4 regions of the Streptomyces sp. NBC_00885 genome follow, and region 2 is predicted to be linked to each of the others. Evidence: riboswitches for the same ligand, from Rfam matches in the RefSeq annotation. Region 2 holds a riboswitch; each other region holds the start of a gene.

Evidence for each region. A riboswitch is a leader RNA that binds a small molecule or an ion and turns the genes downstream of it on or off. The one in region 2 is predicted to bind cyclic di-AMP.
Region 1: linked by a shared signal. The riboswitch ahead of OHA61_RS05095 (peptidoglycan DD-metalloendopeptidase family protein) and the one ahead of OHA61_RS02300 (transglycosylase SLT domain-containing protein) in region 2 are both predicted to bind cyclic di-AMP.
Region 3: linked by a shared signal. The riboswitch ahead of OHA61_RS23285 (transglycosylase family protein) and the one ahead of OHA61_RS02300 (transglycosylase SLT domain-containing protein) in region 2 are both predicted to bind cyclic di-AMP.
Region 4: linked by a shared signal. The riboswitch ahead of OHA61_RS20225 (M23 family metallopeptidase) and the one ahead of OHA61_RS02300 (transglycosylase SLT domain-containing protein) in region 2 are both predicted to bind cyclic di-AMP.

Annotation. Positions count from the first base shown of each region.
Region 1 covers NZ_CP108796.1:1,098,749-1,106,238, reverse strand. The annotation lists gene OHA61_RS05120 (aspartate aminotransferase family protein) at 1-1,041, shown strand, start outside; gene OHA61_RS05115 (cupin domain-containing protein) at 1,103-1,690, shown strand; gene OHA61_RS05110 (DUF6126 family protein) at 1,683-1,838, shown strand; gene OHA61_RS05105 (tyrosine-protein phosphatase) at 1,849-2,661, opposite strand; gene OHA61_RS05100 (alpha-galactosidase) at 2,843-4,948, shown strand; cyclic di-AMP (ydaO/yuaA leader) riboswitch at 5,351-5,506, shown strand; gene OHA61_RS05095 (peptidoglycan DD-metalloendopeptidase family protein) at 5,511-6,452, shown strand; gene OHA61_RS05090 (SGNH/GDSL hydrolase family protein) at 6,623-7,414, shown strand; gene OHA61_RS05085 (carbohydrate kinase family protein) at 7,478-7,490, opposite strand, start outside.
Region 2 covers NZ_CP108796.1:472,221-479,710, forward strand. The annotation lists gene OHA61_RS02290 (FAD-dependent oxidoreductase) at 1-709, opposite strand, end outside; gene OHA61_RS02295 (ATP-binding cassette domain-containing protein) at 1,089-2,981, shown strand; gene OHA61_RS02300 (transglycosylase SLT domain-containing protein) at 3,065-3,853, opposite strand; cyclic di-AMP (ydaO/yuaA leader) riboswitch at 3,858-4,020, opposite strand; gene OHA61_RS02305 (YncE family protein) at 4,474-5,544, opposite strand; gene OHA61_RS02310 (MbtH family protein) at 5,782-5,982, opposite strand; gene OHA61_RS02315 (amino acid adenylation domain-containing protein) at 5,979-7,490, opposite strand, start outside.
Region 3 covers NZ_CP108796.1:5,103,339-5,110,828, forward strand. The annotation lists gene OHA61_RS23270 (nucleoside triphosphate pyrophosphohydrolase) at 1-326, shown strand, start outside; gene OHA61_RS23275 (cytochrome P450) at 323-1,558, shown strand; gene OHA61_RS23280 (transglycosylase family protein) at 1,671-2,549, shown strand; cyclic di-AMP (ydaO/yuaA leader) riboswitch at 2,809-2,984, shown strand; gene OHA61_RS23285 (transglycosylase family protein) at 2,988-3,644, shown strand; gene eno (phosphopyruvate hydratase) at 3,931-5,217, shown strand; gene OHA61_RS23295 (septum formation initiator family protein) at 5,297-5,770, shown strand; gene OHA61_RS23300 (DUF501 domain-containing protein) at 5,801-6,334, shown strand; gene OHA61_RS23305 (exopolyphosphatase) at 6,331-7,260, shown strand.
Region 4 covers NZ_CP108796.1:4,445,800-4,453,289, reverse strand. The annotation lists gene OHA61_RS20230 (PrsW family intramembrane metalloprotease) at 1-1,185, shown strand, start outside; gene OHA61_RS20225 (M23 family metallopeptidase) at 1,373-2,416, opposite strand; cyclic di-AMP (ydaO/yuaA leader) riboswitch at 2,428-2,584, opposite strand; gene OHA61_RS20220 (PP2C family protein-serine/threonine phosphatase) at 2,889-4,145, opposite strand; tRNA gene OHA61_RS20215 (tRNA-Met) at 4,195-4,268, opposite strand; gene OHA61_RS20210 (hypothetical protein) at 4,319-5,554, opposite strand; gene OHA61_RS20205 (RNA polymerase sigma factor) at 5,864-7,102, opposite strand; gene OHA61_RS20200 (YciI family protein) at 7,099-7,490, opposite strand, start outside.

The DNA of each region.
Region 1 (7,490 bases), 630 kb from region 2:
CTGGACCGGGTGTTCTTCGGCAACAGCGGTACGGAAGCGGTGGAGACCGCCCTCAAGTTCGCCCGGTACGCGACCGGGAAGCCGAGGGTCATCTACTGCTCCCACGCCTTCCACGGGCTCACCACCGGGTCCCTGTCGGTCAACGGCGAGGCGGGCTTCCGGGACGGATTCGCGCCGCTGTTGCCCGACACCGCTGTCGCCATGGGCGATCTGGCCGCGCTGGAGCGGGAGTTGAAGCGCGGCGATGTGGCGGGGTTCGTCGTGGAGCCCGTCCAGGGCAAGGGGGTGCACGCGAGCCCGCCCGGATTCCTGTACGCGGCACAGGAGTTGCTGCACAGGCACAAGGCCCTGCTGATCGCCGACGAGGTGCAGACCGGCCTCGGCAGGACCGGCGACTTCTACGCCTACCAGCACGAGGAAGGGGTCGAGCCGGATCTGGTCTGTGTGGCGAAGGCGCTCTCGGGCGGATACGTACCGGTCGGAGCCACCCTAGGGAAGGACTGGATCTTCAAGAAGGTCTACTCCTCGATGGACCGGGTCCTTGTGCACTCGGCGAGCTTCGGGTCCAACGCCCAGGCGATGGCCGCCGGGCTCGCGGTGCTCTCGGTGATCGAGGACGAGCAGATCGTCGCCAACGCCAGGGTGACCGGAGAGCTGCTTCGCTCCCGTCTTGCCGCGCTCGTCGACCGCTATGAGCTGCTGCACGAGGTGCGCGGTCGGGGCCTGATGATCGGCATCGAGTTCGGCCGGCCGGACTCGATCAAGCTGCGCAGCCGCTGGACCATGCTGCAGGCGGCCCGCAAGGGTCTGTTCGCCCAGATGGTCGTTGTGCCGCTGCTGCAGAAGCACCGGATCCTGACCCAGGTCTCCGGCGACCATCTGGAAGTGATCAAGCTGATTCCGCCGCTGACCATCGGGGAGCCGGAGGTGGACCGGTTCGTGGAGGCGTTCACGGCCGTGATGGACGATGCCCACGGCGGGGGCGGACTGATGTGGGACTTCGGCAAGACCCTGGTCAAGCAGGCCGTCGCGAACCGCTGAGCCTGTTTGCCTCTGGGGCAAGAAATTTGCCTCAGAGGCAGTCTCCTGGCGCAATGGACGCATGACCATTCCTGCCGCAGGGGCGGCTGACGGGCTGCCCGACGTCGCGCCGCGGCTGCGCGATCTGCGCCGCCGCCGCGGTCTGACCCTGGAGGCCGCCGCCGAGCGCGCGGGGCTTTCCCCCGCCCATCTGTCGCGGCTCGAGACGGGCCGCCGCCAGCCCTCGCTGCCGATGCTGCTCGGCCTCGCCCGCATCTACGGTACGACGGTCGCCGAACTCCTCGGCGAGTCGGCGCCCGAGCGCGAGCCGATCATGCGCGCCGGGCACACGGAGCCCTCGTCGGCCGACGGCTGGACCTACCACCGGGCCGGGGGCCCCGGCCGGGCCATGCAGGCCCTTCGGGTGGTGGTGCCGTACGGATCCCAGGGCGATCTGGTGCGGGTGCACCCGGGCGAGGAGTGGCTGTACGTCCTCGAAGGGCGGCTCCGGCTGGCGCTCGGGGACGCCGTGTACGAGCTGAGCCCCGGGGACAGCGCGCACTTCGACTCAGGGACCCCGCACCGCATCGCCGCGGCCACCCGCGAAGGGGCCGAGCTCCTGTTCGTCCATACGCTGCTGCAGAGCCCCGACATCCATCCGCATGTCTGACACACGCGAAAGGCCCGCCATGTCCCAGCACAACGAAGAGGGGAAGTTCCCCCGAGGGCTCGTGATCCGCCTCTTCGCTTATCTGGTGGCGGGCCATCTGTTCGCCGCGTTCCTCTATCTGCTGTTCACGCTCGGCGGCAAGGGGTAGCCGCCGTGGCTCACGCCTCGTCGAGGAGACGCTCGCGCAGCCGCTCCCGGGTCTCGGCGCTCACCTTCAGGCCCTCGCTGAGGTAGCGCTCGGTGTCGCCCCAGGTCTGCTGGATCGTTTCGAAGGCCGCGTTCAGATACTCCGCGCGCGCGTCGAAGAGCGGGGCGAGCAGTTCCATCACTTCGGGGGACATCGCGGCCGGAGAGTTGTCGCCGCGGCGTACCAGGTAACGGCGGTGCGGGTCATTGGACTTGAGGTAGTCCGCTTCAATGGCGTCCCGTTCGACACCGACCGCGAGCAGCGAGACCGCTATGGACAGACCGGCGCGGTCCTTGCCCGCCGCGCAGTGCATCAGCGCCGGAACGCTGTCCTCGGCCAGCGCGTGCAGGACCCTGCTGTGCTCGGCGGTGCGCTCCTTGATGATCCTCCGGTACGACGCCGACATCCGGCCGGCCGCCTTCCCGTCCGCGAGGATCGAGCGCAGCTGGTCGAGGTCGCCGTCCCGGACCATCTTCCAGAACTCCGCGCCGTCGGCCGGGTCGGTGAGCGGCAGATTCACATTGCGCACGCCGGGCAACTCGACGTCCGGGCCCTCAAGGCGCATGTCGGCCGCATTGCGGAAGTCGAAGATCGTGTGCAGGTCAAGCGTGGCGAGGAACGAGGTGTCCGACTCGGTGGCGTGGGCCAGATGACCGCTGCGGAAGAGCCGGCCGTGCCGCACCCGCCTGCCCTCCACGGTCGGCAGGCCGCCCACATCACGGAAATTGCGCACTCCGGTCAGCTCGGGCTCTGTCGAGGGGGCCTGCGGCAGTTGCTGCGTCACGTGGGCTCCTGAGGTGACTGCCGTCGGCGCTCCTCGCCGACGATGGCGCTTTCCCGACGATACGACATCGCTTTAGCGGGCAATCATTTCGATCTGTCGCCTCAAGGGCGTTGCACGGGCGGCGACTCCCGTCGGATGATGTTCGGGCCTGTGCGGACCTGTGAGTATCTGAGGGGCCGGGATGATCGAGAGCGTTGGCAGCGGACGTACGTGGGTCCTCTCCGGACCGACGAGCAGTTACGCACTTCACCTCACGGACGACGACGAACTGCTCCATCTGCACTGGGGGCCACGGATCGCGGGCGCCGACGCCGAGGCGCTCGCGGCACAGGGTCCGCCGCCGTACTGGCCGTTCGAGTCCCGGCTAGACGGGCACGAGGAGTATCCGGTCGAGGGCGGCCCCCGTTTCGTACGCCCGGCGCTGTCCGTCCGTACGGCCGAGGTGCGCGGCACCGAGTGGACCTTCCACCGGGCCGCGGTGGACGGCGACGAGCTGCGGCTGCGCTTCACGGACGCCGTGCACGGACTCGCTCTCACCCTGCACCACCGGATGCGCGACGACGCCGATGTGATCGAGCGCTGGGTCACCGTCGCCCATGAGGGCGAGGGACCCGATCTGGAGCTGCTGAGGGCCGATGCGGCCGCCTGGACGCTGCCGCAGCGCGACGGCTGGCGGCTCAGCCGGCTGCACGGCCGGTGGGCCGCCGAATCCCTGCTCGTACGGTCGGAACTGACATACGGGGAGAAGGTGATCGGCAGTCGCCGCGGCCACACCGGGCATCAGCATCTGCCGTGGGTGGCGCTGGACGCCGAGGAGGCCACCGAGGAGCACGGTGAGGTGTACGGCGTGGCGCTCGGCTGGTCCGGATCGTGGCGGATCTGCGTACAGCAACTGCCCGACGGTCTGGTGCAGATCACCGGTGGGGCGGGCTACGACGACTCAGGGCTGCTGCGGCTCGCGCCCGGGCAGTCCTACACCTCGCCCGTCTTCGCCGGGCTGTGGAGCAGCGGCGGCTTCGGCGGTGCCAGCCGGGCCTGGCACGCCTGGCAGCTGGCACACGTCATTCCGGACGCCGCGACCGAACGGCCGGTCCTCTACAACTCCTGGGAGGCCACGGGCTTCGACATCTGCGAGGAGCAGCAGCGGGCCCTCGCGCATCGGGCCGCAGCCATGGGCGTCGAGCTGTTCGTCGTCGACGACGCCTGGTTCGGGCGGCGCACCAGCGACCGCGCCGGCCTCGGCGACTGGACCCCCAGCGCCGAGCGCTTCCCGAAGGGCCTGGGCCCGCTCGCCGGTGAAGTGCACGCGCTGGGCATGCAGTTCGGGATCTGGGTCGAGCCGGAAATGGTCAACGCCGACAGCGATCTCTACCGGGCGCACCCCGACTGGGTGCAGCACCATCCGGGCCGCGCCAGGACCGAATTCCGCAATCAGCTGGTGCTGAATCTCGCCCGCCGGGACGTGCAGGACTATCTGTGGGAGCAATTGGACACCCTGCTGACCAATGCCCCCATCGACTATGTGAAGTGGGATTTCAACCGCTGTTTCACGGACGCGGGCTGGCCCGGTGAGGAGTACCCGCAGAAGCTGTGGGTCGAGCATGTCCACGCGCTGTACGCACTGCTGGACCGGCTGCGGGCCGCGCATCCCTGCGTCGCCTTCGAGTCCTGCTCGGGCGGCGGCGGCCGGATCGACCTCGGCATCCTCGCGCGTACCGACCAGGTGTGGACCTCGGACAACACCGACCCGCTGGACCGGCTCGCCATCCAGCGGGGTTTCACCCAGCTGCACCCGGCTCGGGTCATGGCCGCATGGGTCACCGACAGCCCCAATGTCCAGCTCAACGGCCGCATCAGTACGCTGCGTTTCCGCTTCGTCAGTGCGATGGCCGGGGTGCTCGGGGTCGGCGGCGACCTCACCGAGTGGACCGACGAGGAGCTCGCAGAGGCGCGCGGCTGGGTGGAGCTCTACAAGGAGATCAGGCCGCTGGTGCAGCACGGCGAGCTGTACCGGCTGCGCGCGCCCGAGGGCGGGCTCAGTGCCGTCCAGTACGTACATGGCGAGGAGACCGTCGTCCTCGCCTGGCTGCAGGCGCAGCACTACGGCGAACAGCCGCCGCGGCTCAGGCTGCGCGGTCTCGATCCGGCGGCGGTCTACGAGTGCCCGGACACCGGAGCCGAGCATCCTGGGTCGCTACTGCTGCACCACGGGCTGCACACCGGACTCAAGGGTGACCTGGACGCCACGGTGATCCGGCTGCGGCGGCTCGTGCGGAGGCAACCGTGACGGAGAGGTCCGGAGAATACGCCCGAAAAGGGACAATCAGCCGCCGCGGAATTTCTCGGTAATGGTGGATCCGAGGGAAAAGTGAGCCTGATCGGTCGATAGTCATCAAATGGTGCTTCTGTCCGAATTGGACGGTTCGGTATAACCTGCCCCGTCTGCAATGCAGATGGGGCATGCCTCGTGAGCAGGATCATATTTGTGACGGTGTGTGGCGGCGTGACGGTTGCGAAATCCGTTGCCTGACAGGGCAGGGAAGATCATTGATTGACGGAGCGTAACGGGAATTCTCCGGCGATATCACGCCGGATGGTGATCCGTAATTGCGGTCGCTTGTTCCGGTCGGCCCGGCTCGTTTACGTTCACCGCAATCCGGACGGACCGCCAAATCCTGCCGCCGCCCGGAATTCGAACCCACCCACGCGTGGCAGGAGCGGGGGACCCAGGTAGTACGCCGATTCCGCACTTGTGGAACGGCTCGGGGTTAAGCAGCGCAACCGCGCGGCCGGGCATCTCCAGCCCGAACCCGACAGCTCACCTCGCCGGCGCCGGAGAGGAAAGCGCCATGCCCGCAAAGGGTAAGCACCGCCGTCCCAAGACCAGCCCGATCACCCGCGGTTTCGTCGCAGCGGGCACCAGTGGCGCCGCCATCGCGATCCCGCTCATGGGTGCCACCGGGGCCCACGCCGCGGGCAAGACCGCCCCCGTCGCGACCTCGTCGCACACGACCGTGACCGCCACCGCGGCACCGGCCGCGTACAAGGCGCCGCACAAGCCGGCCGCCGCACCCACGACGTACTCCGTCGTCGCCGGCGACTATCTCTCCAAGATCGCGGACGAGCACAATGTCCGCGGTGGCTGGAAGAAGCTGTACCAGGACAACCGCGAGCGGGTCGGTGACAACCCCTCGCTGATCCACCCCGGCCTCAAGCTCACCCTCGGCGCCGCCTCGAAGGCCAAGGCTCCCGAGAAGTCGCAGCACCGCGAGAAGAGCCAGGCCCGGTCCGCTGCCAAGACCGCGTCCAAGCCCGCTGCCAAGACCGCTGCCAAGGTCTCCACGGACTCCGGCTCGGCGAAGAGCGCCCCGCAGACCAGCAGCTCCGGCTTCACGACCCCCATCGACGGCGCGACCGTCATCACGCCGTACCACCTCGCCGGGTCGATGTGGGCCAGCGGCTACCACACCGGTGTGGACTTCGCCGCCTCCACCGGCACCACGGTCAAGGCCGTCGGCCCGGGCACCGTCGTCTCCGCCGGGTGGGGCGGCGCGTACGGCAACGAGGTCGTCATCCAGCACAGCGACGGCAGCTACTCGCAGTACGCCCACCTCTCCGCCCTGGCCGTCTCCGCCGGCCAGAGCGTGAGCGGCGGCCAGCAGATCGGCCTCTCCGGCTCCACCGGCAACTCCACGGGACCGCACCTGCACTTCGAGATCCGCACCGGCCCGAGCTACGGCTCGGACATCGACCCGCTGGCCTACCTGCGCCAGCACGGCGTCACCGTCTGACGCCCGTCCGACGCGGCGATCACGTCCCGGTCCCCTCGTGCCGCAGCGGCGGCGCGGGGGGATCCGGCGTATTCCGCCGTGGACAATCTTGAGCGGTGGCAAAGATCACCCCTCGTCAACCCCTCCTTACGGTCGCGTAGGTCACATCCGTAAGGGGAGGATCAGTACTTGTGGCAGACGATTCGAGAACAGAGAACAGCGGCGGATTCGGGTCGTACGCGGCGATCGGTGACAGCTTCACCGAAGGCGTCGGCGACCCGGGCCCCGACGGGATGTACGTCGGCTGGGCGGACCGGTTCGCGGTGCTGCTCGACGACCGGATGCCGGAGCACACCTTCAGGTACGCCAACCTCGCCGTGCGCGGGCGCCTGCTCGACCAGATCGTCGAGGAACAGGTGCCAAGGGCGATGGAACTGGCCCCGGACCTGGTGACGTTCTGCGCGGGCGGCAACGACATCATCCGGCCCGGCACCGACCCGGACGACGTGGCCGAGCGCTTCGAGCGCGCGGTCGCCGACCTCACCGGCGCCGTCGGGACGGTCATGGTGACCACCGGCTTCGACACCCGCGGGGTGCCGGTGCTGCGCCATCTCCGCGGCAAGATCGCCATGTACACCGCGCATGTACGGGCCATCGCCGACCGCTACGACTGTCCCGTACTCGATCTGTGGTCGCTCAGGTCCGTCCAGGACCGGCGCGCCTGGGACGCCGACCGGCTCCATCTGTCCCCCGAGGGGCACACCCGGGTCGCGCTGCGCGCAGCCCAGGTCCTCGGCATCGAGGTGCCCGCCAACCCCGACCAGCCGTGGCCGCCGCTGCCGCCCCGTGGCACGCTCGAAGTGCGCCGCGACGACATCCAGTGGGCGCGGGAGCATCTGGTGCCGTGGATCGGCCGCCGGCTGCGCGGTGAGAGCTCCGGCGACCACGTGGAGGCCAAGCGGCCGAATCTGCTGCCCCTGTGACAGCGGCGGGGTGAAGCGCCCCGCGGGGTCGGCCCGGCGGCCCCGCGGCTCGGCGGCCGTTTGTCAGGTCTGAGCC
Region 2 (7,490 bases):
CGCTCTTGTTGCGGTAGATGCGGGAGGCGTAGGCGAGACCCGTGTCGATGCTCTCCTCCTCCGGGGGCTCGGCGCCGATCGCCGACAGCCACTGCGAGGCGTGCGAACCGCGTCCCGAGGCGTCGAGCACCAGGTCGGCTTCGAGCACTTGCGGCTCCTGTCCGACGGCACGGGCGCCCTCGCCGCGCGGGCGCAGCAGCACGCCCCGCACCCGGGAGGCGTCGCCGAGGAGCCCGACTGCCTCCGTCGATGTGACCGTCGTGATCGCCGGGTTGGCCAGCACGCGCTCGCGCACCAGGTGCTCGATCTGTCCGCGGGAGCCGGTGTAGATGTACGAGGTCGGCTCCGTACGCCTGAACCAGCGGCCGCTCTGCCACTGCACCATGTCCGAAGGCTGACCGAGCCTGGGTGCCCCCGAGGCCCTCAACTCGTCCATGAACCCCGGCAGTAGGGCCTCGAGGGCGAGCTGTCCGCCTTCGAGCAGCACATGAGCGTGGCGCCCCTGCGGCACGCCGGGACGCGGCTCGGGCCTCTGGGGAAGTCGGTCGCGCTCGACGATCGTCACCGTGTCGGCGTGCTCGGCGAGTACGTGCGCCGCCAGCAGCCCGGCCAGGCTGCCCCCGATGACAGCGACGTGGCGCCCGCGCCCGCGCGCGCCCGCGCCCGCGCCCCGTCGCCAACTGCCCTTGTTCTGCCCGTCGTCCGCCATGTGTCAGTCCCTCGTGGTCAGCGAAGTCGATCCAGGTCCGACCAGTATCCCGGCGCGGGAGGAACCACATCGGACGCTCACCGGGCAATCCCCGGAACGGGTACCGATTCCCGCGCGGGTGATTCGAACTATGGATCACGACCCCTCTGCCCAGTCCTGACAGGCACCGGGCGGAGCGGTCGAACTTCCGATCGACGACTCGACCGTTACGCGCCGCTGATCAGCAACGTTGTTCAAGCGCTGACCCAGTCACCGACATCCGAGGAGCCTTTATGCATCCATGTGCCAACGTCATCGGAGTTCACCTGGTGTTCGAGCGGACCGTCAGGGCTCACCTCGGCCTGCGCGCGTCCACGTCCACACGTGTGGAGGTCGGCAGGTGACCGACACCAACTCCGCCGCCGCAGCGAACGAGGCAACGCCGCCGCCTCCCCCGCCCGCGGAGATCACCTTCGAGGGCCACTACGGCAAGAACCCCCTCGGCGAGGTCTCGTTCACCGCACTGTGCTCCCGCCTGCCGGCGGTGCTGGGGCAGACCTCACGGATGGCCTGGCGTATCGACCGCGCGGCTGTGATTCTTCTGCTGGCCTGCCAGGTCCTCACAGGTGTCGCAGCCGCCGTACTGCTTGCTTTCACCGCCCGCGCGATGCATCCCCTCCTCGGCAGCGGCGAGGTCTCCGCCCGTCTCCACGCGGCGTTCCCCGCGCTGCTGGTCGTCGGGACGGCGGCCGCCGCGGGACGGATCGCCGGAGCCTTCGCCTCCTATGCGGACGGCCGGATCACGCCCACGCTGACCACGGCGGCCGACACCGCACTCGTCGAAGCGGTCTGCCGGGTCGAGGCGTCCGCCTACAGCAAGGACGGGTTCGCCGACCGGCAGGAAGCCGCGGAGATGGGCGTGCTCCGCACGACGCTGATGGTGAAGGACGCGCAGCGCTTCATGGCAGCGCTGGTGCGCATGGTCGCCGCCGGCGGTGTCCTGACGCTGATGCACCCGCTGATGCTGCCGCTGCTGTTGCTCGCCGTGCTCCCGGCCGGTATCGGCGCCGTACTCTCGGCCAAGGTGGACTACGAGACCCACTACGCCAATGTCGCCGACCGCAACATCCGCGGAATGATGCGCTGGTGGGCGACGACGTCCAAGTACGGCGACGAGGTCCGTGCGAACGGCATGACCGACTACCTGCTGTTCTGGTACCGCACGCTGTCCGACCGTATCGACCGGCGCACCCTCACGATCGCGCCCCGGATGCTGCGCATCGTCCTGACCACCTCCGCTCTCGGCGGGCTGTTCCTCCTCTGCACGTGGGCCACCCTGGCCTGGCTCGCGATGACCGGCCGAGTCGGCATCGCCATCGCCGCGACCGCCGTTGTCGCCGTTCAGACCACGCTGGCCGCGCTCTCGCAGCTCGTCATCAACGGCGCGGCGATGTTCCACACCAGCCTGTACCTCGCCGACATGCGGTCCTTCCTCGACCTGGCCGAGCAACTGGCCCCCAAACGCGGCGCGTTGACCGCCCCCGGGAGCGTGGAGGAGATCCGGCTCGATGAGGTGGTCTACCAGTACCCCGGCAAGGAGGCTCCGGCCGTCGACCATGTCTCCCTCACGCTCCGCCGTGGCGAGATCGTCGCGATCGTCGGGGAGAACGGCTCGGGCAAGTCCACCCTGACGCGGCTGATCACCGGGATCTTCCTGGCCGACAAGGGCCGAGTGACCTGGGGTGACATCGATCTCGCCGCCGCCCACCCCGACTCCGTGTGGGCGGGGACCGGGCTGGTCCCGCAGATCTTCGCCCAATGGCCCCTGCGCGCAAGGGAGAACGTGACGCTGGGGCAGCCCCGCACCTTCGACGACGGGCCGGTGTGGGACGCCGTCGACGCCGTGGGGATGCGCGCGGCGATCGACGACCTGCCCAAGGGACTCGACACGCTGCTGGCGCGCGAACTGTACGGCGGATCCGAGCTGTCAGGTGGGCAGTGGCAGCGTCTGGTCTGCTCACGCGCTCTGTACCGGCGGCCTTCCCTGCTGATCCTGGACGAGCCGACGTCGCAGATGGACGCGCGCGGTGAACACGGCATCCTCGAGGCCATCAAGGCGATCTCCGCCGACCGCATCACGGTCGTGGTGACGCATCAGCTGGAGAACACCCGGCTGGCGGACCGCATCATCGTCATGGAGCAGGGCCGGATCACCGAACAGGGCCGGTACGAGGACCTGGTCCACGCCGGGGGTCTGTTCGCCGAACTGCTCGCGCTCTCGAAGGACCGGTAGGCAAAAGGACCCGCACGGCCCGGCCGCTCGTCGCGGCGGTTCTCGCCCTTCTCGCCGTGAACCGCCGCGACCTGTGAGGTCGGTCAGTACGCGCCGTTCACGTTGTCGATCGAGCCGTACTTGTCGGCGGCGTAGTTGCACGCGGCGGTGATGTTGGCGACCGGGTCGTAGCTGTCCATCGACGTGCCGGGCACGTGGTAGGCGAAGAACGTGGGGTCGATGACCTGGAGGAGGCCCTTGGACGGCGTTCCGGCCGCGGCGTTGGAGTCCCAGTTGTTGATGGCCAGCGGGTTGCCGGAGGACTCGCGCATGATGTTGCGGTGGATGCCGTCGTAGCTGCCGGGGATGCCGTGCTTGGCCATCACGTCCAGCGACTCCTTGATCCAGCCGTCGAGGTCGTTGGAGTACGTCTTCTTCGGCTTCGCGGCGGGGGCACTCTTCGCCGGGGTCAGCTTCGTCGTGCGCTTGGAGCGGTCGGCCCGGTCAGCCCGGTCGGAGGCGGCGGCAGCCTTGGCCTTCTTGCCGATCGTCAGCTTGAGGCCCGGGTGAATCAGCCGCGGGTCGTCACCGACGACCTTGCGGTTGTCCTTGTAGAGCTTCTTCCAGCCGCCGGTGACGTTGAGCTGGTCCGCGATCTTGGAAAGGGAGTCCCCCGCGACGACGGAGTAGGTCGTGGTGCCGGCCTTCTTCGCGAGGGCCGGAGCTGCGGCCGAGGTCTTGGCGGCGGGGGTGGACTGCGGTGCCGTCTGCGCGGAGGCGGCGGTCGTGGCGATCACCGGCAGGACGAGTGCGGCGCCACCGGTGCCCGCGACGGCGAGACCGCGGCTGAATGCACTGGACTTGGGACGGCGATGCTTACCCTTTGCGGGCATGACGAATTCCTCTCCGTCGCCTGCGAGGTGAGCTGTCGGGTTCGGGCTGGAGATGCCCGGCCGCATTGTGACGGCGACTTCACCCCAAGCCGTTCCGTATTCCGGATCGGCGGCTTACCTGGGTCCCCCGCTCCTGCCGTACGTCCGTGAGTGGGTGGGTGCGGTTTCCGGACGGCGGCAGGATTCGGCGGTCCATCCGGGTTGTCGTGACCGTAAGCGAGGCAGACCGGGCGAAACAAGTCCCGAATTCACATTTCAATTCGCGAGGGGGATTAATCGCGAGAAATTCCCGCCGGTCGGCAAGATCGAGAATCTCAACTTTCTTTCTGCAGAACGGGACTGGGCGCCACGCCGCCGTGCGCGGGCACTGCCGAACGTGACCCATTTCACTGGAGGAGAAGGCAACCGAGTCCGGTTTGCGGCGGTGCGCTCCGGATAAATGGAATTCGCCCGGGTTTCTCTTATGGGGGCATCGAATAACAATAAAGATGAACCGCCCTTGTGGGCTTTTTCGGACATCAAGGCGCTTTTAGGTCGGGTGCACGGGACCGGGCCGTGACAGAGCAGAGCGCCCCGGACGGCGGAGCCCGCCGTCCGGGGCGCTCGGGCGCGGCAGCCGGTCAGCCGGTCGCGCGAATGCGGTGGATGGAGTCCATCGCCTCGGCTCCGACCGCCGCCTTGTCGACGACATAGGCCGTGCCACGCGTGATGACCACATGGTCCGTGTTCGCGCCGGTCGCGAGGTTCGCGAGAACGAGTCCCTTGCGGGGGTCGACCACCGAGGTCGTACCGGATTCCCTGTTGGCCACGAAGACGTTGCCCGTGCACGCGTCGGTCGCGACCGCGAGGGCGCCCGCTCCCGTCGCGATCTCCTTCTGCACCACTCCCGCGCGCAGGTCGATGACGGCGAGGGAACCGCTCGCCTGGTTGGCGGCGTAGGCGGTCCTGCCGTCGCCGGACAGCGCCACGTCGATCGTGCCCTTGCCGGCCGGGATGAGCCTGGGCGTGCTGGATGCCGGGGAGACCTCGATGAGCTGACCGTTGGTCAGATCGGCTGCGTAAACGGTGCCGGTGCGCTCGTCGACGGTCACGCCCGCGGGCGTCGCGCCCGTGACCGTGACGCGCTTCTTCTCCTGGTATGTACGGGTGTCGAAGGCGACGATGCTGCCGTCCTCGAGCCCGGCGGTCCAGGCTAGGTTGCGCTGCTGGTCGACGACGACGTCCCGGGCGTGCTTCACGCCGGGCAGCGTGGCCAGGTGCTCGCCGGTCCGCTGGCTGTAGACGGCAAGGGAGTTGTCGAGCGTGTTGGTGGTCCACACGGTGTTGTGCACGTCGTCGACGGCCACTCCGTAGACGGCCTCCCGCGCACCGGTGGCCTCGTCCTTGAGGGGCGGCGTGTAGGCGGCCTTCACCTTCAGGGTCGCCGGGTCCACCTTGAGCAGCTGGGTCTTGGTGACCGGGGGGTATCCGACCGAGCTGGTTACCCACAGGACATTGTTCCGCGCGGAGTAGGCGGACTGGTAGAGCCCCTGGCCCAGTTGGGCGGAGTCGACCGTGTAGGACGCCTGGAGCGTGTGAACCTGGGCCGGGGCAGCGGCCATGGCAATACCGGCCGGGCCGAGCGCGCAGGTGGCGGTTATGGCGGCGGCGAGTAGGACCCGGCGGCGAATGGTGCTTCGGGTGCGGGACATGCTTGTTCCTCCAGAACAATGAGAAGTGGATGCCGGTTTGTGGCACCGTGGATATGCGCCCCTGCTGGGCCCCTGCCTCACTATGAAGGCAGGGCTTGTCAGTTGTCGGTCGTTCCCCCTCGTCTGACATATCGCTGACACGTTCCGGCCGGGAATCGGAAATGCGGTCGCCGAATTCGTCCGCAAGGGCGCCGCAAGTTCGTCGGAATTCGTGTCCCGGCCTTCTGTTCGGCCGGATCAGCCGGGCGGGGCCGGCGGCGCGGGCTGTGCGGGCGTCAGTGCCCGCAGACAGTCCTCGTGTGATGCGGGGCCGTGTTCCTTGGCCCAGCCCGCCGGCACGGGCAGGAATACCGGCCACAGCGACCGTGCCCCTGCCGTGTTGACGAGGACGAGATGGGTGGGCTCGGAGGTGCCCGTGGGGTCGAAGGGCTGGGTCATGTGTCGAGTTCCTTCAGCCGGGCCATGAGGACGGTGGCGATCTCGTCGAGCTGCCGTGGCTGTGTCATCTCGGGATGCAGGCAGTCCAGCCTGTGCTCGTCGAGCCTGCCGCTCATGTACGGCCGCCAGGCGTGCGGGGTGAGCCAGTCCTCGGCACGGGGCGCGGCTGCCGTGAAGAACAGCAGGTCCCCCTCGAAGGTCTGGTGGCGGTGGGTACGCATGAGGCGGGCGTTGTTGGTGACGATGCCGAGGACGGCGGTCAGCACCCGCTCGGGAAGGGCCGCGAGCGCACTGCCCTCGCGGCGCAACGTGGCGAGGACGCCGTCCCGGGTGAGTGAGTCACCGCCCTCGAAACCGGCCATGCGCAGAAGGGCGTTGAGCGCGTCGGCCTCGGTGGGTCCGGCGAGGTCGCGCCACTGGTCCGAGGGGTAGGCGTCCATGAGTGCCAGCAGGTCGACCTGTTCGCCGCCCTGCTGGAGATGGACGGCGACTGTATGGGCGATGACGCCTCCTACGGACCAGCCGAGGAGCCGGTACGGACCGTGCGGCTGGACGGTGCGGATCTGCGCCACGTAGTCGGCGGCCATCTCGTCCATCGTGGCGGGCAGGGTTTCCTCGTCGTGCATCAGTCCACGGGCCTGGAGGCCGTGGACGGGCTGTCCGCTGCCGAGACCGGAGAGGAGCCCCGAGTAGCACCAGCTGATGCCACCGGCCGGGTGGAAGACGAACAGCGGGATGCGCTCGCCGCTCGCACGCAGCGGCAACAGCACCTCCAGCGCGGTGTCGGGGCCGTTGTCGTCGGTGAGGCGCTCGGCGAGCGCGGCCGGCGTCGGCGCGCGGAACAGGGTCCCGATCGGGGCGCTGATGCCGAGCGTTTCGCGGATACGGGACATGAGGCGGGCGGCCAGCAGGGATGTGCCGCCGAGGTCGAAGAACGCGGCGTCCGTGCCGACCCGTTCGAGGCCGAGGACTTCGGCGAAGAGGCGGGTCAGTGTCTCCTCTGTGGGGTTGCGGGGTGCCCGCCCGCCGGTGTGCGTGTCGGTGGCGGGGGCTGGCAGGGCCCTGCGGTCGAGCTTCCCGTTGGGGCTGAGGGGAAAGTCGTCGAGGCGGACGATCGCCGAGGGCACCATGTACTCGGGCAGCAGCGTGCCTAGGCGTGCGCGCAAAGTCTCCTGGTCGGGTACCGCGTCGCCGCCGGTGATGTAGGCGACGAGCCGCTGGTCACCGGGCCGGTCCTCGCGCACCGTCACACAGGCGCCGGTCACCGCGTCCATCGCCGCCAGATGGGCCTCGATCTCGCCGGGTTCGAGGCGCTGGCCGCGGAGTTTGACCTGCTGGTCGGTGCGCCCCAGGTAGGTGACCTCACCGTCGGCGGTCCACCGGGCGAGGTCGCCCGTGCGGTACATACGCGCGCCGCCCTCGCCGTAGGGGTCGGCGACGAAGCGGGTCGCGGTCAGGCCGGGGCGGCGGAGGTAGCCGTCGGCGAGCTGGACACCGGCGAGGTAGAG
Region 3 (7,490 bases), 4.6 Mb from region 2:
CGCATGTCTTCGGCGACGAGAGCGCCGAGACTCCGGAGGAGGTGAAGGCGCACTGGCTGCGCACGAAGGCGATCGAGAAGCAGCGCGACTCGGTGACGGACGGTGTTCCGCTCGGTCAGCCCGGTCTCGCGCTGGCCGCGAAGCTTGCGAGCCGGGTCCGTACCGCCGGTCTCGATGTGGCGCTGCCCGCCGGCGACGGCATCGGCTACGAACTGCTCGGCCTCGCCATCCGCGCGGAGGCCGGCGGCGCCGACCCGGAGGCCGCGCTGCGGGCCGCCGCCCGCGCCTACCGGGACGCGATCCGTGCCGTCGAGGGCCAGGTGTGAGCACCCGGCCCGAGCTCTTCACCTGGGAGTTCGCCACCGATCCGTATCCCGCCTACGCCTGGCTGCGCGAGCACGAGCCCGTGCACCGCACGCGGCTCCCGAGCGGGGTCGAGGCATGGCTGGTGACGCGGTACGCCGATGCCCGCCAGGCCCTCGCCGACCAGCGGCTGTCGAAGAATCCCGCGCACCATGACGAGCCCGCGCACGCCAAGGGGAAGACGGGCATTCCCGGCGAGCGCAAGGCCGAGCTGATGACGCATCTGCTGAATATCGACCCGCCGGACCACACCCGGCTGCGGCGGCTGGTGTCGAAGGCGTTCACTCCGCGTGTCGTCGCCGAATTCGCCCCGCGGGTACAGGAGTTGACCGACCGGCTCATCGACGGCTTCGCGGAGAGGGGGGAGGCGGACCTGATTCACGAGTTCGCGTTCCCGCTGCCCATCTATGCCATCTGCGACATGCTCGGCGTCCCGCGCGAGGACCAGGACGACTTCCGTGACTGGGCGGGGATGATGATCCGCCACGGTGGCGGCCCGCGGGGCGGAGTCGCCCGCTCGGTGAAGAAGATGCGGAGCTATCTCGCCGAACTCATCCACCGCAAAAGGGAAGAACCCGGCGACGACCTGATCTCCGGGCTGATCCGCGCGAGCGACCACGGCGAGCACCTCACCGAGAACGAGGCCGCGGCGATGGCCTTCATCCTTCTCTTCGCGGGCTTCGAGACGACGGTCAATCTCATCGGCAACGGGGTGTACGCGCTGCTGCGCAACCCGGAACAGCGCGAGCGTCTGCAGAACTCGCTGGCTGCGGGGGAAACAGCGCTCCTGGAGACCGGAGTGGAAGAACTGCTGCGCTACGACGGGCCCGTGGAGCTCGCGACCTGGCGGTTCGCCACCGAGCCGCTGACCATCGGCGGGCAGCGGATCGCGGCGGGCGATCCCGTACTCGTCGTACTCGCGGCAGCCAACCGGGACCCGGAGCGCTTCGACGAGCCGGACACCCTCGATCTCACCCGGCGTGACAACCAGCATCTCGGGTACGGGCACGGCATCCACTACTGCCTCGGCGCTCCGCTCGCCCGGCTGGAGGGGCAGACCGCGCTCGCGACGCTGCTCAGGAGATTGCCGGACTTGCGGCTTGCGGGCGATCCAGCCGATTTGCGGTGGCGTGGGGGCCTGATTATGCGTGGATTGCGCACTCTGCCCGTTGAGTTCGCGCCTCGACAGATCTGACAGACTGTCAATTCTGTGACTTTCACGTGATCTCCGCTGCATCGACTTGTGATGTGCGTTCGAATGCGACTACTTTCACTGCCGTCTCAGCAGTCACGCGAAAGGCAAACGCATGCTCTCCGGCCATGGTCGCCACCGTCGTCCCCGCCAGGCTCCGGCCATCGTTGTCGCGGCAGGGGTGACGGGATCGGCCATTGCGATTCCCCTTCTCGGAGCCGGTTCGGCCTCCGCCGCCGACGCCTCCACCTGGGACCGCGTCGCCGAGTGCGAGAGCGGCGGCATGTGGAGCGCCGATCTCGGCAACGGGTACTACGGCGGACTCCAGATGTCCCAGGAGACATGGCAGGCCTTCGGCGGCGCGGACTACGCGCCCACCGCCGACCTCGCCAGCCGCTCGCAGCAGATCGCGGTCGCCGAGAAGGTCCTCGACGCGCAGGGTCCGGCCGCATGGGCCGGCTGTGCGGCGATCGCCGGGCTGCAGAACGACGGCGCCGCGGCCGGCGTCGACCCGGGCACCGCACCCTCGCCCTCGCAGAGCACGGCTCCGGCGCCGACCGCGTCCGCGAAGCCGACCCTCAAGCCCGCCGAGCCGTCCGACGAGCCGTCCACCGCGCCGCCCGCGGACGCGACCGGGTCGGCGACCGCCGCCCCCGATGCGGCGGCGGGCGACGGCAAGCACCGCGGCGAGGCCGCCCCCGAGGAGACCGAGCCGGACAATGCGGACAGCGACCGCGAAACCGGGCGCCACGCTTCCCGGGGTGACGGGTCGGCGCGCACCGAAGCGGACAAGTCGGACAAGGTCGACAGTGCGGACGCCGCGCCGGGCGAGTACACCGTCCTGCCGGGCGACAGCCTCTCGGCGATCGTCGACAAGGAGAAGCTCTCCGGTGGCTGGACCGCGCTCTACGAGAAGAATCGCGAGACCGTCGGCGACAATCCCGACCTCATCCTTCCTGGCCAGAGCCTCGATCTGGGCCTGAATCAGGAGTAGTTCGCGGCCGTATGTCCGGTTCTGTGCAAGTGAGACAAGGGTCTCTTTGTCCCAACTGACGCATCTGCCCCGGCGGAATCACCCATTCCGCCCGTCACCTGCGGAAACGTATATGTCCTACCCGGTGAAATGGGCGATTTCTCCCCGATGTTCGTCTTTGAACATCGGGGAGTCGTGTGTCTACGGTCTGAACCGCTCGCCACCGCGGGCACCACTGACCGTCACGCCGAATCCTGCCGTCGGTCGGGGGGAGTAGTCGTCGCGCAGAGCGCCGAAGGCAGGAGCGGGGGACCCAAGGTAAGCGCCGGGCCCGGCCGTTGAGAGATCGACGGCGGAGACCGGCTTGGGGTGAAGTCGCATGCAGGAGCGTGCGACCGGGCAACTCACTTGGCCCGAACCCGACAGCTCACCTCGTAGGCGTCGGTGAGGAGAAGCTCCATGCTGCGTTCCGGCAAAGCCAAGCACCGTCGCCCGTCCAAGCTCACCCGCATCGCCACGCTCGCCGGTGTCACCGGCGCCGCTGTCGCCGTCCCGCTGATGGGTGCCACCTCGGCCTCCGCCGCGACCGCGTCCGAGTGGGACGCCGTCGCCCAGTGCGAGTCCGGCGGCAACTGGTCCATCAACACGGGCAACGGCTTCTACGGCGGCCTGCAGTTCACCAACTCCACCTGGGCCGCCTACGGTGGCACCGCCTACGCCTCCCGCGCCGACCTGGCCTCCAAGGACCAGCAGATAGCCGTGGCCGAGAAGGTCCTCGCGGGTCAGGGCAAGGGCGCCTGGCCGAGCTGTGGCGTGAACCTGTCCAACACGCCGTACACCGGCGGCTCCGCCGCCACGCCGAAGGCGAAGCCGGCTGCCAAGCCGGCCGTGAAGCGCGCAGAGGCACCCACCACCCGCTCCGAGCGCCCCGCCGCCCCGAAGAAGGCAGTGAAGAAGGGCGACGGCGAGTACAAGGTCAAGGCCGGCGACACCCTCGGCAAGATCGCGAAGGCCGAGAAGGTCAAGGGTGGCTGGAAGAAGCTGTTCGAGCTGAACAAGGACATCATCAGCGACGCCGACGTCATCTTCCCGGGCCAGCAGCTCCACCTGAGCTGACCCGAGGAGCCCTGGGACTCCGGTGGACCCGGCGGACCACCGGACCCCGCGGGCCCTCATCCCCCAGAGCCACCCCGGCCCCGCGCGCTTCCCCCGAGCGTGCCGGGCCGGGGTTCTGTCTGTTACCCCCAGGTAGTTCACGCGCTGTTTGTCCTGCGTCGAGCCTCTTCATGCCCTTTTTCGTCCCAGCGGGCGGGCATCTGCCGACCGATGCTCCCGCGCCGGTTAGGCTCTTGCCGCAAGGCCAAAGAGACCCTGCACTTTTAGCGTCACATCCCAGAAGGAGATGCTCGTGCCGTCCATCGACGTCGTCGTAGCCCGGGAAATCCTGGACTCCCGAGGCAATCCCACGGTCGAGGTCGAGGTTGGCCTCGACGACGGCAGCACGGGCCGTGCTGCTGTTCCGTCCGGCGCCTCCACCGGTGCGTTCGAGGCTCTCGAGCTCCGCGACGGTGACCAGAACCGCTACCAGGGCAAGGGCGTCGAGAAGGCCGTCCTCGCCGTCATCGAGCAGATCGGCCCGGAGCTCGTCGGCTACGACGCCACCGAGCAGCGCCTGATCGACCAGGCGATGTTCGACCTGGACGCCACCCCGGACAAGTCCTCGCTCGGCGCCAACGCCATCCTCGGTGTCTCGCTCGCCGTGGCGCACGCCGCCTCCGAGGCCTCCGACCTGCCGCTCTTCCGCTACCTGGGCGGCCCGAACGCGCACCTGCTGCCCGTTCCGATGATGAACATCCTGAACGGCGGCTCGCACGCCGACTCCAATGTGGACATCCAGGAGTTCATGATCGCCCCGATCGGCGCGGAGTCCTTCTCCGAGGCCCTGCGCTGGGGCGCCGAGGTCTACCACACGCTGAAGAAGGTCCTGAAGACCAAGGGTCTGTCCACCGGTCTCGGCGACGAGGGCGGCTTCGCGCCGAACCTCGAGTCGAACCGCGCCGCGCTGGACCTGATCCTCGAGGCCATCAAGGAAGCCGGTTACGCCCCCGGCAAGGACATCGCGCTCGCGCTCGACGTCGCCGCGTCCGAGTTCTACAAGGACGGCACGTACGAGTTCGAGGGCAAGTCCCGCTCGGCCGCCGAGATGACCGAGTACTACGAGGACCTCGTCGCCTCCTACCCGCTGGTCTCCATCGAGGACCCGCTGTTCGAGGACGACTGGGCCGGCTGGAAGGTCCTCACCGACAAGCTGGGCACCAAGGTCCAGATCGTCGGCGACGACCTCTTCGTCACCAACCCGGAGCGCCTGGCCCGCGGTATCGAGGACGGCGCGGCCAACGCCCTGCTCGTCAAGGTCAACCAGATCGGTTCGCTGACCGAGACCCTGGACGCCGTGGAGCTCGCCCAGCGCAGCGGCTTCAAGTGCATGATGTCCCACCGCTCCGGCGAGACCGAGGACGTCACCATCGCCGACCTGGCCGTCGCGACCAACTGCGGCCAGATCAAGACCGGCGCCCCGGCCCGTTCCGAGCGCGTGGCCAAGTACAACCAGCTGCTGCGCATCGAGGAGATCCTCGACGACGCCGCGGTGTACGCGGGCCGCTCGGCGTTCCCGCGCTTCAAGGGCTGACCAGCCCGTCGTCGTCACGTCCCCGGCCGCGGTCCCGTACCGTGTCCGGGGACGTACGTACGTAATGGGGAGGCGGGACATGGCCGGGAAGGACCGGGATCGGTTCTCCACCGCGACCAGGATTCGGCTGCTCGGCGAGCAGACCGCCGCTCGCGTCTACCGCTCCCAGAGCCGCCGCCAGGCCCGCCGCTCCCGGCTGACCGGACGCGCGGCCTTCCTGACGCTGGTGGTCTGCTCGCTGGTCGTCGCGCTCGCCTATCCGATGCGGCAGTACGTGTCGCAGCGCGCCGACATCGCCGACGAGCAGCGCCGGATGGCGGACGCCCGGGAGCAGGTGGAACGGCTCCGGGACGAGAAGGCGCGCCTCCAGGACGACCAGTACGTCAAGCGCCTGGCCCGCGAGCACCTGCATCTCGTGCTTCCGGGCGAGACCGGCTACACCATGATCGACCCCGAGGCGGCGGAGCAGCGCCGTACGGAAGAGGGGGCGGCCGACCGCCCCTGGTACTCCAACGTCTGGGACGGCGTCGACAACGCCGACCGCCGCAAGTAGAACCGTAGAACTGTTAGAGCCAAGGCAGGCATGGACACCCCTCCTCCCACCACCGCACCGACCGAGCCGACCGACGCGGACATCGCCGCGTTCAAGGAGCAGCTCGGCCGGCCGCCGCGCGGGCTGCGCTCGATCGCGCACCGCTGCCCCTGCGGACAGCCGGACGTCGTCGAGACCGCGCCCCGGCTTCCCGACGGCACACCCTTCCCGACGCTGTACTACCTGACCTGCCCGCGGGCCGCTTCGGCGATCGGCACGCTGGAGGCAAACGGCGTGATGAAGGAGATGACCGAGCGCCTGGCGGCCGATCCGGAGCTGGCCGCCGCGTACCGGGCCGCGCACGAGGACTACATCGCGCGCCGCGACGCGATCGAGGAGCTGAAGGACTTCCCCAGCGCCGGCGGTATGCCGGACCGGGTGAAGTGTCTGCACGTGCTGGTCGGCCACTCGCTCGCGGCGGGGCCCGGCGTCAATCCGCTGGGCGACGAGGCGATCGCGATGCTGCCCGAGTGGTGGCGCAAGGGGCCGTGTGTGACCCCTTGTGAAGAAGGGGACAAGCAGTGACCCGGGTCGCGGCCGTCGACTGCGGTACCAACTCCATCCGCCTGCTCGTCGCCGACGTCGACCGTGAGACCGGTGAACTCGTCGACCTGGACCGGCGGATGATCATCGTCCGGCTCGGTCAGGGCGTCGACAAGACCGGCCGGCTCGCGCCGGACGCCCTGGAGCGCACCTTCGCCGCGTGCCGCGAGTACGCCGCGCTGATCAAGCAGTACGGCGCCGAGAAGCTCCGCTTCGTGGCCACCTCCGCATCGCGCGACGCCGAGAATCGCGACGACTTCGTGCGCGGGGTGCTCGACATCCTGGGCGTGGAGCCCGAGGTGATCACCGGCGACCAGGAGGCGGAGTTCTCCTTCACCGGTGCGACCGGCGGTCTGCCCGGCCACGAGGAGCGGCTGGTCGTGGACATCGGCGGCGGTTCGACGGAGTTCGTCGTCGGCGCCTCTCATGTGCGTGCGGCCCGGTCCGTCGACATCGGCTGCGTACGGCTGACCGAACGGCACGCGCTGAGCGACCCGGCGACGCCGGAGCAGATCGCCGCCGTGCGCGCGGACATCGAGGCGGCGCTCGACCTGGCGGAGGAGACCGTGCCGCTGCGCGAGGCCCGCACGCTGGTCGGTCTCGCCGGTTCCGTCACCACGATCGCGGGGATCGCGCTGGTCCTTCAGGAGTACGAGTCGGAGGCGATCCATCACTCGGTGATCTCCTACGAGCAGGTCCGCGCGATCACCGAATCACTGCTGAATTCCACCCACGACGAGCGCGCGGCCATCCCCGTGATGCACCCAGGACGGGTGGACGTCATCGGTGCCGGAGCGCTCGTACTGCTCACGATCATGGAGCGGATCGGGGCGCGCGAAGTGGTCGTCAGCGAGCACGACATCCTGGACGGGATCGCCTGGTCGGTCGCCGGGCAAGGAACTTCGTGAACTTCTTCACAAGGAAAAGGTCCCTGATGGGGGTCGTGAGGGGCTGAAAGGCCCCGTCGGCCCGATCGTCGGGCCCGGGGGCGCGGATTCCCGGTGCCGCACGGCGCGTCGGGCGGGTGGGGGCAGGGGCGTTGGTTCACCCTGGGGCGGCCGCTTAGGGGCCAGCTCACGAGGGGTGAACAACGTTCGCCACTGCGTCTGGGTTCCATGGCCGCGCCATGACCTCGATC
Region 4 (7,490 bases), 4.0 Mb from region 2:
GCCGGGGTGGTCATCACCCTGCTCGCCCTCTCCGGCCTCGTCATCCTCGCTCTCGTACGCGAACAGACCGGCACGCACGGCTTCCTGGTCGGACTGGGCCTCGCCACCCTGCCCGTCCCGCTTCTCGCCGCGGCCTTCCGCTGGCTGGACCGGGTCGAGCCGGGACCCTGGCGGAATCTGCTGTTCGCGTTCGCCTGGGGCGCCTTCGCCGCCGCCCTCGTCGCGATCATCGCGAACTCCTTCGCGACCCGCTGGATAGCCACCGCAACCGCCGACCCGGCGAGCGCGGACACGCTCGGGGCGACCGTCATAGCCCCGGTCGTCGAGGAGACCGCCAAGGCCGCAGCGATTTTGCTGATCTTCATCTTCCGCAGACGGGACTTCACCGGGATCGTCGACGGCGTCGTCGTGGCGGGCTTCACCGCGACCGGTTTCGCCTTCACCGAGAACATCCTCTACCTCGGCAACGCCTTCGGTGAGGACCAGGAGATAGGCACCTCGGGCCTGGCATCGGTGACCGCGGCGACCTTCTTCGTACGTGTCGTCATGTCGCCGTTCGCGCATCCGCTCTTCACCGTGCTCACGGGCATCGGCTTCGGGATCGCGGCGCTCGCCGCACGACGCCAGCGATTCCGGCGGATCGCGCTGCCACTGCTGGGCCTCGCCCTCGCGATGGGCATGCACGCGCTGTGGAACGGCTCGGTGTCGCTCTTCGGCCCGTTCGGCTTCTATGCGGTGTACGGGGCGTTCATGGTCCCGGTCTTCGGGCTGCTGACCTGGCTCACGATCTGGACCCGGCAGTGCGAACTGCGCACGATATCCACCGAACTGCCCGCATACGCGGCGGCCGGCTGGCTGACGGCCGACGAGCCGCGCGCGCTCTCCTCGATGCGGGCGCGCACGATGGCCCGCGACATCGCCCGCCGTACGCACGGACCGGCCGCGGCCCACGCCGTCTCGGAGTACGAACGGTTCGCGACGACCCTGGCCTTTCTGCGCCACCGGGCCCACCGCGGCACGGCGGGCCCGGACTTCATGGAGCGCGAGCAGGAGCTGCTGCACCACCTGTGGCAGCGCAAGGAAGTCGCGTCTCCCGCGCTGAGCTACGCGGCGCGGGCGACGGGCCGGGTATGGACCCCGCCCCCGCACCGCGACTACGGCGGCTACAACCCGTACCGCTCCTAGGCTGGCAGGGCGCTTGTTCCGCCCGCATGCCGTACGCGACCGGGGCACAGGACCGGCAGCCCTGGCGTCGGGGGGTGAGCGCCAGAACTGCCGGCGTTCATGGGAGTGCGGTGCACCGCGCACATGGGGGCATCCGCATAAACGCCCCCTCGCGCCGAGCGGCGGCGCGAGGGGGCGTACGGAGAAATCAGACGGTCAGGCCCTTGTCCCGCAGCCAGGCCATCGGGTCGATGCCGGTCCCGCTCGCCGTGTGGACCTCGAGGTGCAGATGCGCGCCGGTCACATTGCCGGTCGCACCCACGCGCCCGATCGTCTCGCCCGTCGTCACCTTCTGGCCGACGCTGACCGAGATCGAGGACTGGTGGGCGTACCAGATCTCCGTGCCGTCCTCGAGCTCCAGCACCGTGCGGTAGCCGTAAGACCCGGACCAGCCCGCCGACTTGACGGTGCCGCTGTGCACGGCCTTCAGGGGCGTGCCCGTCGGGGCCGCGAAGTCCAGGCCGGTGTGGTAGCCCGAGGACCACATCGATCCGGCCTCACCGAAGGTGGAGGTGATCGTGTACGAGGAGGTCGGCAGCGAGTAGCTCGCGGCGAGCTTGGCGAGGCGCTCGGCCTCGGCCTTCTCCGCCGCTGCCTTCTCGGCGGCGAGCTTCGCCGCCTCGGCCTCGGCCTCCGCCGCGGTCTGCTGGGCCTTCGCCTCCGCCGCTGCCTTCTCGGCCGCGAGCTTCTCCGCGGCCGCCTTGGCCTCGGCGTCCGCCTCGGCCCGCTGCTGATCGGCCTGCTGGAGGATGCGGGCGCGCAGCGCCTCACCGGCGGAGCCCTGCGCCTCGGCCTTGGAGCCGGTGTCAGCGGCGAGCGTCGCCGAGGTGAGGGGCGCGGTGTTCCCGGCGTCGGCGTCCGAGGAGTCGTCGGACATGAACGAGCCGACGCCTGGAAGGGACTTGGCGTCGGGCAGGTTGTCCGCGATCGAGTCGGGGAGCGATATGGAGACCGGCGGCTTGCTCTGCGCGGTGGCCATGCCGCCCGCGCCGACCGCGGCGATCACGCCGACCCCGAGCACCGTGGAGCTGCGGGCGAGTCCGCCGCGCTGCTTCATGACACGGTGCCGGCCGCGCACCGGACGGACGGAGTCCTCGGTGGGGTTCCATTCCTCCCATGCCCGCTCTGCCACCTCGTCGCCGAAGAAGTCAGTTTCGAAGGGTGCTGTCGGGGCAGGTTTGTTGGACGCCACTGAGGCGTGCTCCTTTCCTTCCTTCTCGCCTACCGGGTTAGCTGACGGGTTCGGAGCAGGAAGGTCTCCTACGGGCGCTTCCGCCGCGGACAAGAGCGGCAAAAGGTGCCCGATTCACCCCAATTGGTGGTTCCCCGGTTCCCTTGCGGGATTCGGCGCGTGCGCACGGTGCCGCCTCTTGCGACGACTGGGACGACCGCGCTGCGTTATCGAACGTTAATAGACACCGGGGCCCGATTCCAAGCTGTTCCGACTGATCATTAACAACATTCGCCGGGACTTAACCGGACACAAGGGCCCGGAGTGGGGTGAGTTGATCGCCCCTGACGCACCATCCGACACCTCCCGCTACCTGACGGTTCGTCAAATGTTATGCGGAGGGGTGTCTCTCGATTACGTACCGTGCCCATCCGTCCGTCCGGCGTCCGGCGCCCGGCTTCACGACGCCAACGACGCCGAGCCGCCAGAGCCCTCACTCGCCCCCGCCGACCACGGGCACGATCGTGCGGCGCTCCTGCTGCCCCTGAGCGGGACGGCTGACCGCAAGCAGCGCCATGTCGTCCGTCGAGCCGCCACCCGTATGGCGTCGTACGTCGTCCACCAAGGCGTCCAGCAGCTCCTCGGGCCCGGGGAACAGCCGCCCCGCCAGCCGCCGGCCGGGGTCGTAGAAAACGCCGCTCGCGTCGCGCGCCTCGGACAGCCCGTCCGTATAGAGAAGCAGCGTGGCCCCGGGGGGCAGCCGGTGCGCGTCCGAGCGGTCCGGCCAGATCCCGAGGCCCATACCGAGCGGCAGCGCGGCCTGGGTCGGCTCCAGGATGTTCACGTTCCCGTCCGCGTACAGCAGGAGCGGCTCCGGATGGCCCCGGTTCACGACCCGTACGACACGATCACCGCGCGGGATCTCGGCCAGTACGGCGGTGGTGAACCCCTCGACCGCGTCCAGGTTGTGCCGCGCGCCCTCCCGCACCAGCGCCCGCTCCAGCCGCGCGGCGAGCCCTTCCAGCGAGCTCTCCTGCTCGGCGGCCTCCCGGAACGCCCCGATCACCACGGCCACCGCCTCGACCGCCTGCAGCCCCTTGCCCCGTACGTCCCCGACGATCAGCCGCACCCCGAAGGGTGTGTCCTGTACGGCGAAGAGGTCGCCGCCGATGAACGCGTCCTTCTGCGCCGCCTCGTACCGCGCGGCGACGTGCAGTCCCCCGATCCGCTCCGGGGGAGTCGGCAACACGGCGCGCTGCGCCGTCTCGGCGATCACCCGGGCCGACGCGAGGCGCTGACTGCCGAGCCGTACGACCCGGTTGATCAGCAGAGCGAGGCCCGAGACGGTGATCACAGTGGTCAGCTCGGTGAACGCCGTGATCTGCGAGAGGGTGTGGTTGTAGAGGTGCAGCCCGGTCACGCCGAGGATCGCCGCGATACCGACCAGCAGGGTGCCGACCCAGGTGAAGATGGGGGCCGCGATCAGCGGCGCGGCCGCGAAGAGCGGGACCGCCGTGAACCGGGGCGGCGTCGCGAGGTCGAAGATCGCGCCGCCGACGATCATCAGGGCGGGCAGCAGGCGGACGAATCCACGAGAGATGTCCGCTCCGCCCTGCTCTGGCTCGGCCACGGGTGCTCTCCTGCCCGGTCCCCACACGGCTGCGGACGGTACCGCCCCCTTCCCAGGCTGGCCGTAGCCGCGCCGGGCGGCGAGTCGCCGTCGGCCAACCGGGCGATGTCCGCAGCGCACACACGACAGTGGCCCGGCACTCTGTCGAGTGCCGGGCCACTGTTGTCAGTAGCGGGGACAGGATTTGAACCTGCGACCTCTGGGTTATGAGCCCAGCGAGCTACCGAGCTGCTCCACCCCGCGTCGGTGAACACCACCTTACGCCATCCGGAGCAAGATCAAATCCATTTTGTTCAGCGGCGGCGCAGACGCAGTGCGGTGAGGGCTCCGCCGGCCGCGATCAGGGCGGCAGCGGCGAAGGCCGCGTACCGGGTGGCGCCGGAGGATCCGGTGTTGGCGAGGGCGCCGGTGGTGGTGACGGGGGTGTTACCGCCGGCCACCGCCGTGGCCGAGGAGGACGGGGTCACGGAGGGGGTGGCGGAAGCGCTCGCGGAGGGCGTGGCAGACGGCGTCGCGGAGGGCGTCGCGCTCGGCTGGGTGGTGCCGCGCTCGGGGGCGACGGTGATCTTGCCCTGGGCTCCCAGGAACGGATGGGTGTTGCCCTCGGTCAGCCCGGTCGCCGCGCGCAGCGTGATCTTGACCGGCTTCTGGATGCCCTTGAAGTCGATGACGCTCACGCGAAGCCTGGTGCGCTTGTAGATGTAGCTCTTGCGGACGTCCGCGAGCTGCCACTTCTCCTCGCCCTTGAACTTCTCGACCTTGGTGTACTTGCCGTCCTCGCCCAGCTGCTCGATCCACAGCTCAGGGATCTTCGCCGTGGAGCCGGGCTCTTCGGCGACCTCCAGAATGGTCCTCAGGTCGGAGTCGAAAGTCACCCCGCCCTTGAGCTGGTGGACGACGTCGACGGTGCCCGCCCCGCCGGGCTTGATGGGAGCGTTCTCGTCGGTCTCGAGCGTCATGGCGGCGGGCCCTGTGTTGATCTTCGGGCTGGCCTCGAAGACGAGGGTGTCGTCCTGCTCGCGCTTGGTGTTCTCGGCGAGGTCGTCGGCCAGAAGCCTCAGATTGCCGTTGTTCGAGGGGTAGTTCTTGCCCAGGCCGACGGAGACCTTCCAGCTCAGCTCGCCCTTGGCGGGCACCGAGAAGGAGGCGCCCTTGCCCTTGCCGGCCGGGTAGAACACGCCCTGCGCGCCGATGCCCTCCTGGCTGACGAACTCGTCCGTCGCCGGGGCGTTCACCGGCTGCACGTCGAGGACGACGTGCGAGGCCGCGATGGGGCTCGCACCGTCCGTGTTCCCGATCAGCCACGGCTGGAAGTCCACCGGCTTGTCCGCGGAGTTCTTCACGGTGAACGTGAACGTCTCGCTCGCCCCGCCCCGGGTCAGCGGCCCGGTCGGCGCCGGAGTGCCCAGCTCGATGGTGAGGGGCTTCTGGGGAGCCACCGGGGCGGCGTGGGCGCTGAGCGGGACAAGCGTGGTGCCGACGGCGGCGGCGACAGTGAGCGCGGCGGCGGAGGCGAAGCGAGCGGACATGGTGGACTCCCCCCAAGGAATCGACTAGGGGCCTGACAGCCGCTGGATGGGCGGCAGTCGGCCGTACAAGAGAACAGCGCCGCAGAGCGCGCCGCGGCAGGCGGTGGTACGGGATGAGAGAGCTCGCGCGGCGAGCTGAATCAGAACTCGCCTTCCGTCCGGCCCTGTTCGGTCCCGGCTTACGGCGATGTGCTCATCCTCACCGCTCATGATCAGCCGGGCAATCCCCGTACTGTCACCACTCTGCAACAGCGAGCGGAAGCCGCAAATCCGCGTCTGACCTGCGGGTTGTCCACAGGCGCACGGAAGCTACTTCGGGGCCAGCAGCCGGGCCGCCCGCATCTGGAGGTAGCGCGTCTCCGGGACGCTGAGGGTGCGCCGGGCCGCCAACTGGTAGGCGGCCCTGGCTCCTTCGGCATCCCCCGCCTTTTCCAGCAGATGCGCCCGTACGGCGTCCAGCCGGTGATGCCCCGCCAACCCGTCCTCCAGCTTGGCCACTTCGGCGAGCCCGGCCTCGGGACCGTGCACCATGGCGACGGCCACGGCACGGCCCAGCTCGGCCATCGGCTCGGGAGCACGGCGTACGAGCAGGTCGTACAGCGCGAGAATCTGCGGCCAGTCGGTGTCCTGCGCACGCGCCGCCTCGTCGTGCAGGGCCGCGATCGCCGCCTGCAGCTGGTACGCCCCCGCCGGTCCCTCCGACAGGGCCTCCTCCACCAGCGCGGTCCCTTCGGCGATCGCCTTCGCGTCCCACAGGCCCCGGTCCTGCTCGTCGAGCGGGACGAGCTCGCCGTGCGGTCCGGTGCGCGCGGCGCTGCGGGCGTCGGTGAGCAGCATCAGCGCGAGCAGCCCGGTCACCGCCCCGTCGCTGGGCAGCAGCCTGCGCACGGCCCGGCTCAGCCGGATCGCCTCACCTGCGAGGTCGGCGCGGTGCAGATCCCTGCCGGAGGTCGCCGTATAGCCCTCGTTGAAGATCAGGTAGAGCACCTGCAGCACGGCGGCGAGCCGCTGATCGCGGTCCTCGGGCCCCGGCTGTCGAAACGCCACACCCTTGATCTTCTGCTTGGCCCTGCTGATGCGCTGCGCCATCGTCGCCTCCGGCACCAGATGGGCGCGGGCGATCTCGGCCGTCGTCAGACCGCCGACCGCGCGCAGGGTGAGCGCGATCTGGGCGGCCGGGGTGAGTGCGGGGTGGCAGCACAGGAAGAGCAGCGTGAGGGTGTCGTCGTCGCTGGGCGCACGGCTCTCCCCCGGAGCGGGCGCGGTGAACCCGTCCCTGGGAGTGAGCGCGGCGACGGTCTCCTCGCGCCTGCGCCGGGCTTCCTCGCTGCGCAGCGCTTCCGTGAGACGGCGGGAGGCGACCTTGATCAGCCAGCCGCGCGGATTGTCCGGGAGCCCCGATTCGGGCCACTGCTGCGCGGCCGCGAGCAGCGCCTCCTGTACGGAGTCCTCGGCCAGGTCGAAGTGCCCGTACCGCCGCACCAGCGCACCGAGGACCTGCGGCGCGTGCAGGCGCAGCAGGTCCTCGATGCCGGACGTACGACTCACAGATCGCCTCCTTCGTCCAGGATGGGCCGGATGACGATCGGGTAGACGGGCGCCCCCAGGGGCCCGGGGCAGGTCGCGATCCGCGCGGCGATCTCGGTGACCCGCTCCAGGCTCTCGCAGTCGAGCACCCAGTAGCCGGCGAGCAGTTCCTTGGTCTCGCTGTAGGGCCCGTCACTGACCACGGGCCGCCCGTCGTCGCCGAGGCTGACGAACCGGGTCTGGGCGGGCTCGGCGAGCCCGTGCCCGTCGACGAACTCACCCGACTCGGAGAGATCGTTGTTGACCTCGCCCATGAAGGCGAACATCGCCTGGATCTCCTTCTCGCTCCAGGCAGGGCTGTTGCCGGATGCCTGACCGCGCATCGCCTCGTAGTCGGCCTGCGAGCCCT